Regions from separate parts of the Microbulbifer sp. ALW1 genome, predicted to be linked through region 1. Evidence: riboswitches for the same ligand, from Rfam matches in the RefSeq annotation. Region 1 holds a riboswitch; the other holds the start of a gene.

Region 1 (4,653 bases):
CCTGGGTGCTCATGGTGTTGGAGATTACCTGCAGCTGCGGCTGTTCGTTCAGACGCTGGATAAAATCCTTGATGGCCGGAATGTACTCGTCTTTCAGCGGGTACATGCTGATATCTACGGAGAGTTGCATATCAAATCTCTTGAGTTATAGGGGCGTTCCATTGAACTTGTGCGAGGCGGTACCGATACCGGGTATACCTTTGCGCGACACGCCGTGAACCCATCCATGGGGGCTCGGCTGCGGCCATCCAGGCCGCAGACGGTCTCGCAAAGGTATACCCGGCATCGGTACCTTCATAGCAAGTTCAGTTCACTAAATCAAAATGTATAGCTGCCGGAGATACCCGCAGTGCGCGGTTCTCCCAGCTGGTAGTAGGCTTCCGGCACGTAGCCGTTGGCCGGATTGTTGCCGAACTGATTGCTGAAATAGAAACCGCGAGTGTAGATCACTTCGTCGGTGAGGTTTCTGCCCCACAGGGACAGATCCCAGTTGTCGCCGCGGTAGGTGAGGCGCGCATTGACTAGTTCGTAGGCGGTGGATTTTTCGTTGTGGCTGTTGGAGAAGTAGAAGTCGTCTTTGCCTTCCAGTTCCACGCGCGCCGTCAGGTTGCTGGTCAGTGCGTACTCGGCACCGGTGAAGTACTGGTAGTTGGGGGCGTGGGCCAGGTCGCGGCCGCTGAGGTCCACCGGCGAAGCTTCCCCGGTATTGTCATCGCGTCCATCGACGTGGGTGCTGCTGACAAAGTTTTCGAATTCCGCATTCAGCCAGCCGAAGGTGGCGAAGAGTTGCAGGGCATCGCTGGCCTGGAAGTTGATTTCCGCTTCGATACCGGTGCTGTGACCACCGGCAGCATTGGCCAGGTAGTCATCGAAGGAAAAGTCGTCCGGGTTGAAGATGGACTGCTTGGCCTGAACGTCGCTGCGGTCTTGGTAAAAGGCGGCGACCTGGGCCTGCAGGCGGCTTTCCAGCCAATCACCTTTTACCCCGAACTCGTAGTTCAGCATGCTTTCGGTTTCGAACAGGAAGGTGTCGCTGCCGATGGCCGGGTTGTTTTCCGAGGCAGAAATAATGCGACCGTTGACACCGCCGGCCTTGTAGCCGCGGGACAGGGTGCCGTAAAGCATGGTGTTGTCGGTGGCGTTGAACTGCAGGGTGATATTGCCGCCCCACAGGTCTTCGCTGGTATCGCTGGTGACCGCAAGCGAGTCACTGTAGTCCGCGCGGCGCTGCTCCAGGCGCAGGCCGGCAATCAGTTCGAAGCGCGCATTCAGGGCGGTATTCAGCTGCCCGTAAATGGCCGCATTGTCGGTATCGAATTGGCTGGCGAAGCTGGCGTTGCGTTCCAGTGCTTCTTCCTCGGTGCGCAGGTATGCACCGGCCACCCAGCCGGTGCTGCCGCCGAACAGCCGACTTTCGTCGGTGGAGACCAGGCGCACGTCGACGCTCAGGTTGTCGCGGTCGCGCAGGTAGTTGTCGGTGGAGCTGTATTCCCAGGGGTGAAAGCCCACATGAGTCCAGTCTTCGTCATAGCCGTATTCGGTATCGGAGGTGGCGGCGCTCAGTACGGATTTGACGGTGAACAGTTCGTTGCCGGACCAAAGTCCGCTCACTGCGCCGGCGAGGGCTTCCTGACGGTCCCAGCCCGGCTGGTCGGACAGGGTGTTGCGGGAGTTATCCAGCGTAAAGGCGTCGTAGCCGTTGTCCGCGTCCAGGTAGAAGAGGGTGAAGTCCAGTTGCAGGTCGTCACTGGCCTGGTAGCGCAGCTTGCCGCGGGCCACGGTCTCATCAATATTGTTGGTGTCTTTGCGGTCCAGGTAGCGGTTGTGCACATAGCCGTCGGACTGCTGATTCTGTATCGCGAAGCGGTAGCTTAATTGCTCTGACAGTGGGCCACTGGTGACCGCAGAAAGAGTGTGGGAACCGTAGCGGGCGGCTTCGGCGGATACTTTTGCAAAGGTTTCCGCAGTCGGTGCATTGCTGGTCATGCTCACCAGACCCGCCAGCGCGTTGGCGCCATACACGGTGCCCTGCGGGCCGCGCAGGATTTCCACCTGCTGCATATCCAGGGTGCTGGCGGCGAGGCCGAGGCCGGTAAAGTCGATGCCGTCGACAATCAGGCCAACGGACGGATTCACCGGGTCGATAAACTGGCTGCGCTCGCCGATACCGCGGATCTGCACGAAGCGGCCACGAGAGGCACCGCTGGAAAAATTCACGTTGGGCGCCAGATTCAGCAGTTGCTCAAGATTGGTCGCGCCGCGGGTTTCAATGACGGCGGTATCCAAAACACTCACACTGGTGGGGGTGTCAAACTGGCTGGCCGTGCGCAGCTGGCTGGTAACCACCACTTCTTCGATGGCGGTTTCCGCAGCGGCAGGCACGCTGGCCAGGGCTGTGGCAGTGGCGATCGCCTGGGCGACAGGCTTGATACCGGATTTGGTTCTGGGCTTGATGCAGTTATTGGAATTCATGGCTCTCTCGAACAAATAAGTGAGAGACCCGGAGTGCGACGTGAAGAGGGGAGCTTGTGGACTACCTATTCCTACGCCGGTATTAGCCGGATCAGGTTCAAGGGTTTGCGGGCCAGACCGATATGATCTGGCGGCATCTCAGGCGGTTGCCACCCCTTAGGTTTTGCGGGCGCGATGGTAGCAGATATGCAGAAGTGTCGGAACTGGTGAATGTGAACCCCAGCAGCCGCCAGGTCGAGGACGGGGCTTGCTTCTGTGGCTACTTCTGGACCTGCTTCGGCGGCGCTTCTCCTGCAGGTTGTGGATGCTGCTCTAGCAGCTGCGCCCGCTGCTTCTTCAGTCGATCCAGCTTTCTCTCACCTTCAGCCAGCTGCTCCGGTGATACTCCGCCCTGCCGTCCCAGTGCGATCATGTCTTTTAAATCGGCGATTTTTTTGGCCGAAGCGGCGGCAAAAGAGGCGTACACCTGCTGCTGCTGACGCGCTTCGTACGCCTGATACAGCTTGTGGTCTGCCAGCTCTTGGGTGGTGGGAGCAACCCGATCGCTGGGCCTGGGGGCCAGAGGGGGCATGCGCGGGTCGCCTGCGGCCATAGTCTGGCGCAGCGAGGTAACCGCGCTGGGTTCTGTCTCCTGAGGCCCTTTGCTGGCGGTTTTCGGTTGTGCAGGTTGCTGGTCGGATGACTGCAAGGGGGAGGATGAGGGACTCCGCTTGGCGATTGCGTCAGCTTTTTGCGATGACTGCCCAGAGCCATTGGTGGGGACACCATTAGCCGCTGTCGGCCAAACCCCAGACCAATAGACACCGAGAAGAGCTGCGGAAATAAATGCGAAGGTGATTAACTGGCGCGTCATGATGCGTTCTTCCGGTTTATTTCTCTGTGTATTTCGATGTGGGCGGCTTCCCGAGATTCGTGCAGTAACTGTTGGAACGTCTGCTGTAGCTTTTGCTGCGCAATGGCGTTGGCAGCCCGGTAGCGCACTGACTCGCCGTCTGCCGGTTGAAAACCGGTTTCCCGCTGGTCTACCAAGAGTATTTCCCAGTAAAGCACTTTGCCGTTCTGGGGGCTGCGAACGGGTCGGGAAACCTGATGGGGTGTTTGCACAAATGCCAGCGCCTTGCTCCAGTGATCCTCACGGCTGTTGCGGTCTATCCACCCCAGTGCGCCACCGGAGGCTTTGTCTTCGGCCTGGGAGTAACGTGTTACGGCTTCCGCAAAGGACAAGCCGCCCTGAATTTCTGCGTACACCTGGTCCGCTAGCTCCTGGCTGTCCAGGCGAATGTGATAGGCATGAACTTTTTCCACCCGGGTAAATTTGTCCCGGTGGCGCCAGTAATAGTTTGCAATTTCCTCAGCGGTGACCTGTCTGGCGAGGGCCTGCAGTTTGGGGTTTTCGTCGTGGATATCCTGTAGCAATCCCATTTGGCGCAGGCCGGATTCTCGCACCAGTGCATCTTCCACACACTGCTTGATGATCGTGCGAGAGAGTTCACTCACACCGGATTGGCGCTCAAACCAGTCGAGTACAAATTCCATGGTTAACTGCTGCCGGATCGCCTCGCGAATGAAGTCCTGATTCAGGTTGTGCATTTGTACCTTGAGCTGCATATTTTGGCGGCGGTACAAGTCCCACAGCGTCAGCTGCCGCTCAGCTTGTTGCGGATGAAAACGATACCGGGCCAGTACCAGATTTTTTGCTTGTTGCTGCTGTTGTGGCGTCATCGAAGTGTAAAGTTGCTGTTGCAGCCGCAGCGCTGGCGCCAGGTATTCGGTATCGATGGATAGCGGTGCGGTAAGGAAGTCCAGGACGTCGCCAGTACCAGTATTGCGCATGTCGTTTTGCAGTGATTCGCTGAAAGCGCTGCGAATGAGGCGGAACAGCTGTTGCTCCAGCTGGGTATCTCGGTCGTAACCCACTAGAGAGGGAGCAGCCTCGGACGATTGCCCGGTGAACTTGTTCGCCAGGATCCGGTTTTCCAACAGACCTTTTAACACGGACTCCCGATCCGCGGACGCGTTTCGCTGCCGCGCTACAGCAACGAAAAGGTCCAGCGCCTCGAAAGTGATAGCCTCGCCATCGATACGTGCCGCCACATGATCTGGCAGTGCAGGAGTGAACAGGGTAGCGGTCAAAAGTATCACTGCGACTGCCGGAACCAGTAACCAGAGCTTGTTGTTTTT
Region 2 (4,653 bases), 1.9 Mb from region 1:
TCAGTGACAGCCGAATCGAAATCGACCGCGCCTACAACACCGCCCTGTCCAGCGCCATGGAAGCCCGTAATATCAACGGCGAAGCCCTCGACTCCGACGCCTTCCCGCCCATGCGCGAAAAAATCGGCGTGGTACTGTGGAAGCCGCTGGGCACCGTGCTGTGCATCACGCCGTTCAACTTCCCGATCAACATCGCAGTACACAAAATCGGCCCCGCCTTTGCCGCAGGCAACACCATCCTGTTCAAACCCGGCCCGCAGAACAAACGTTCCGCGGAGCTGCTGGTAGAACTCTGCTACGCCGCCGGCATGGACAAATCCGTACTGCAAATGCTGATCCCGGATATCGAAGCCACCAGCTACGCGGTGTCCCACCGGGAAATCCAGGCGATCAACTTCACCGGTGGCACCGCCGCCGCCAACGCCATCGCGAAGAACGCCGGCTACAAAAAAATGCTGTTCGAACTCGGCGGCAACGACCCGCTCATCGTCATGCCCGACGCCGACCTCGATGCGGCGGTAAACGCCACCATCAACCAACGCTTTGCCACTGCCGGTCAACGCTGCACCGCCGCCAAACGTTTGTTTGTCCACAGCGAAGTGTTCGATGCTTTCGCCGAAAAACTCGTCACCGCCACCGCCAACCTAAACGTCGGCGACCCCGCTCTTGACGACACCTTCGTCGGCCCCCTGATCCACACCGCCGCTGCCGATGAAGTGGCAGGACGCATCGAATCTGCCGTACAGCGCGGTGCAAATGTTTTGTTTGGTCACAAGCGCGAAGGCAATATCCTCTGGCCAACCATCCTCGACAACGTCGCCGACGACGCCGAACTGGTTGCGGAAGAAACCTTTGGTCCGGTTGTTCCGCTGCGCAAGTTCGATGACGAAGCAGAACTGGTTTCCTTGATCAATAGTTCACCCTTCGGCCTGCAAGCCGGCGTATTCACCCAAAACCTCGCCTTGGCAAAACGTCTATACAACCAACTGGACGTAGGCCTTCTCGCCGTCAACGACGGCCCGGGCTTCCGCGCTGAACATTTCCCCTTCGGCGGTGTAAAAGAAAGCGGCGTAGGCAGAGAAGGCGTGAGCTACGCCATCCGAGAAATGAGCTATCAAAAGACGCTGGTGATCTAACCACTACGAAGCCAGATGGTGAAATCGAAGTCAGAAGTGTGAATCGAAGGCCGGGCGCTGGGTAGTAGCTTTCAGGAGCGTCGGCGACATGGACGTCGCCGACGCAGCGTACAGGGACGTATTCACAGCGGTCCTGAAAGCTACTACCCAGTGACCGGGCGCCACTAGAAGTGCTACGAAGTACAACGGACCTTCAAGCCGCGAAAAACCCAATACGGGGCGCAGAACCACACCTCAAATTCCCAAAGACTTGTCCTTCCGGTCAAATTACCACTATACTCGGCCCCAACTTGTCGGAGTGCCTTTGGGCTGAGATCGCTGTTGCGAGATCCGTTGAACCTGATCGGGGTAACCCCCGCGTAGGGAACAAGATCTGAATTCGCTACTTTTCGTACGCATGTTTGAATCCAGATTTAAATTTGATTTTAAATCTGCGCGTCCGAAACCCGCTCTCCCATCTGCCCCCCGGCATCCACTCACGGATACCATCCATGGAACGTCAGAAATGACGCAAGGGGTCAGCATGTCTCAAGTCGCCGAACCAAAAACCAACACTAATAAAACAAATAAGAAGAGCCGCGCCGAACAGCAGGAAAGTGCCAAAAAATTCCTCGATAACCTCACCGCCCAACAATTCCCCAACTCCCGCAAAGTCTATCTGCAAGGGGAGCACAAAGGCGTCAAGGTCGGCGTTCGCGAAATCTGCCTGGGCCAAAGCCTCGTCGGCGGCGACGAACAAAACCCCGTATTTGAGCCCAATGAACCGTTGCAGGTCTACGACACCGCCGGCCCATACTCCGACCCAGATTACAAACCCAACGTCCGTGAAGGCCTGCCGAAACTGCGCCAGCAATGGATCGAAGCCCGCGACGACACCGAAATACTCGACACCCGCCAGGCCGCCTACAGCCAGAAACGCATGGCCGACCAGGGCCTCGACCATATCCGCTTCGATAACCTGCCCGCACCGCGCAAAGCCAAGCCCGGCAAGAACGTCACCCAGATGCACTACGCGCGCCAGGGCATCATCACCCCGGAGATGGAATTTATCGCCATCCGCGAAAACATGGGTCGCGCGAAAATCGCTGAGGAGCTGACGACAACGGACTATCAGAAAGCTCGCGAAGGCATCTACATTCCGCCACAAATCACCCCGGAATTCGTCCGCCGCGAAGTCGCCGAAGGCCGTGCCATTATCCCCGCGAACATCAATCACACAGAACTGGAACCGATGATCATCGGCCGCAACTTCCTGTGTAAAGTGAACTCCAACATCGGCAACTCCGCGATCACCTCCTCTATCGAAGAAGAAGTGGAAAAACTCGTCTGGTCCATCAAATGGGGCGGCGACACCGTAATGGATCTTTCCACCGGCCAGAACATCCACGAAACCCGCGAATGGATCCTGCGTAACTCACCGGTCCCCATCGGCACCGTACCGATCTACCAGGCCCTGGAAAAAGTCGACGGCATTGCCGAAGACCTCAACTGGGACGTATTCCGCGATACCTTGATTGAACAGGCAGAGCAGGGCGTCGACTACTTCACCATCCACGCCGGCGTATTGCTGCGCTACGTACCTCTCACCGCCAAACGCGTCACCGGCATCGTCTCGCGCGGTGGCTCCATCATGGCCAAATGGTGCCTCGCCCACCACAAAGAAAACTTCCTCTACACCCACTTCGAGGATATTTGTGAAATCCTGAAAGCCTACGACGTCAGCTTCTCATTGGGCGACGGCCTGCGCCCTGGCTGTATCGCCGACGCCAACGACGAAGCCCAGTTCGGCGAACTGCACACCCTCGGCGAACTCACCGAAATTGCCTGGAAACACGACGTCCAAACCATGATCGAAGGCCCCGGCCACGTGCCCATGCACAAGATCAAACAAAACATGGACGAACAGCTGGAGCACTGCCACGGCGCCCCCTTCTATACCCTCGGCCCCCTGACCACCGACATAGCTCCAGGCTACGACCACATTACCTCCGGCATCGGCGCCGCCATGATCGGCAGCATGGGCTGCGCCATGCTCTGCTACGTAACCCCCAAAGAGCACCTCGGCCTGCCCAACAAAGAAGACGTAAAAGAAGGCCTAATGGCCTACAAAATCGCCGCCCACGCCGCCGACCTCGCCAAAGGCCACCCCCGCGCCTACAAACGCGACGACGCCCTCTCCAAAGCCCGCTTCGAATTCCGCTGGGAAGACCAATTCAACCTCGGCCTCGACCCCGAACGCGCGCGCATGTACCACGATGAAACCCTGCCAAAAGAATCCGGCAAGGTCGCCCACTTCTGCTCCATGTGTGGCCCGAAATTCTGTTCAATGAAAATTACCCAAGACGTCCGTGACTACGCGGCAAAGCAGGAAGCAGAAGCCAGCAAGGGCATGGAAGAAATGTCCATAAAATTTATGGATATGGGCTCCGAGATCTACCACAAGGGTTGATTTCGGGCGATAGAAAGCACAGAGCTAAAAGCGAAGGCAGCGATGCGGGTAAGCCTTTGCCAGACCTTCTGCGAGAGGGACCTCGCAGAAGAGCCCCCATGGATGGGTTAAGGGGGGGCGCCTAGCCCGTGTCTGGCAAAGGCTTACCCGTAGCGCTGCCGCCCCTAAGCTATCCGACTGAGTACCACGGACCCCAAAGTGGCAGAGAAAAACTTAAATATCGCAGTGGCAGGCGCTGGACTGATGGGGCGCCTTCTGTCCTGGCGTTTGTCTGAAAAAGGCCACCAGATAACCTTGTTCGACTCCGGTAGTTTGGAAAGCCCAGCGGGCGCCTGCCACACCGCCGCCGGCATGATCTCGCCACTCTCCGAACTGTTCCACTGCCCACTCCCCATCTATCAACTCGGCATGCAAAGCCTGCAATACTGGCCAGATTGGGCAAAACAGCTGGAACAGGCGACTGGCACTAAAGTCGATTATCGCGAAAAAGGCAGCATCCTCATCGCCCACCCACAAGACCGCAGCGAACTCCTGCAATTCCAACAGGAGCTCAACGCCAAACTGGGCTCGGATAACCGCGACCAACTGCAATGGCTAGACAACAACGCCCTGCGAGACCTAGAGCCTGAACTCGACCGCTTCGACCAGGGCCTGTACCTCGCCTCCGAAGCCGACATCGACAACCGCAAACTACTGCCGGCGCTGCTCAAAGCGCTCAAGCAAAGCGAAATCGAAATCCGCGAAAACACCCCGGTAGATTGCGCCCCCGAAACAATCCAGACCGAAAACGGCAACGAATACTTCGACTTGGTCATCGACACCCGCGGCCTCGGTGCAAAAAATCAGATCAATGGCCTGCGCGGCGTCCGCGGCGAAGTCATGGTCGTAGAAACCCCGGAAGTGCAATTAAACCGCCCCGTGCGCCTGCTGCATCCCAGATACCAACTCTACGCCGTACCCAGAGCCAACAATCAGACAGTCATCGGCGCCACCGAAATCGAAAGCGAAGACAGGAGCCCCATATCCCTGCGCTCCACCATGGAACTCTCCAGCGCACTCTATTCGATT

The links. A riboswitch is a leader RNA that binds a small molecule or an ion and turns the genes downstream of it on or off. The one in region 1 is predicted to bind thiamine pyrophosphate.
Region 2: it holds a riboswitch for thiamine pyrophosphate, as region 1 does, so the genes downstream of both, thiC (phosphomethylpyrimidine synthase ThiC) here and GRX76_RS07700 (TonB-dependent receptor) in region 1, are expected to answer to the same signal.

The regions. Positions count from the first base shown of each region.
Region 1 covers NZ_CP047569.1:1,894,522-1,899,174, forward strand. The annotation lists gene GRX76_RS07695 (YkoF family thiamine/hydroxymethylpyrimidine-binding protein) at 1-130, opposite strand, end outside; gene GRX76_RS07700 (TonB-dependent receptor) at 319-2,472, opposite strand; TPP riboswitch at 2,524-2,639, opposite strand; gene GRX76_RS07705 (hypothetical protein) at 2,732-3,325, opposite strand; gene GRX76_RS07710 (peptidylprolyl isomerase) at 3,322-4,653, opposite strand, start outside.
Region 2 covers NZ_CP047569.1:3,757,590-3,762,242, reverse strand. The annotation lists gene GRX76_RS15565 (aldehyde dehydrogenase family protein) at 1-1,136, shown strand, start outside; TPP riboswitch at 1,421-1,519, shown strand; gene thiC (phosphomethylpyrimidine synthase ThiC) at 1,660-3,585, shown strand; gene thiO (glycine oxidase ThiO) at 3,784-4,653, shown strand, end outside.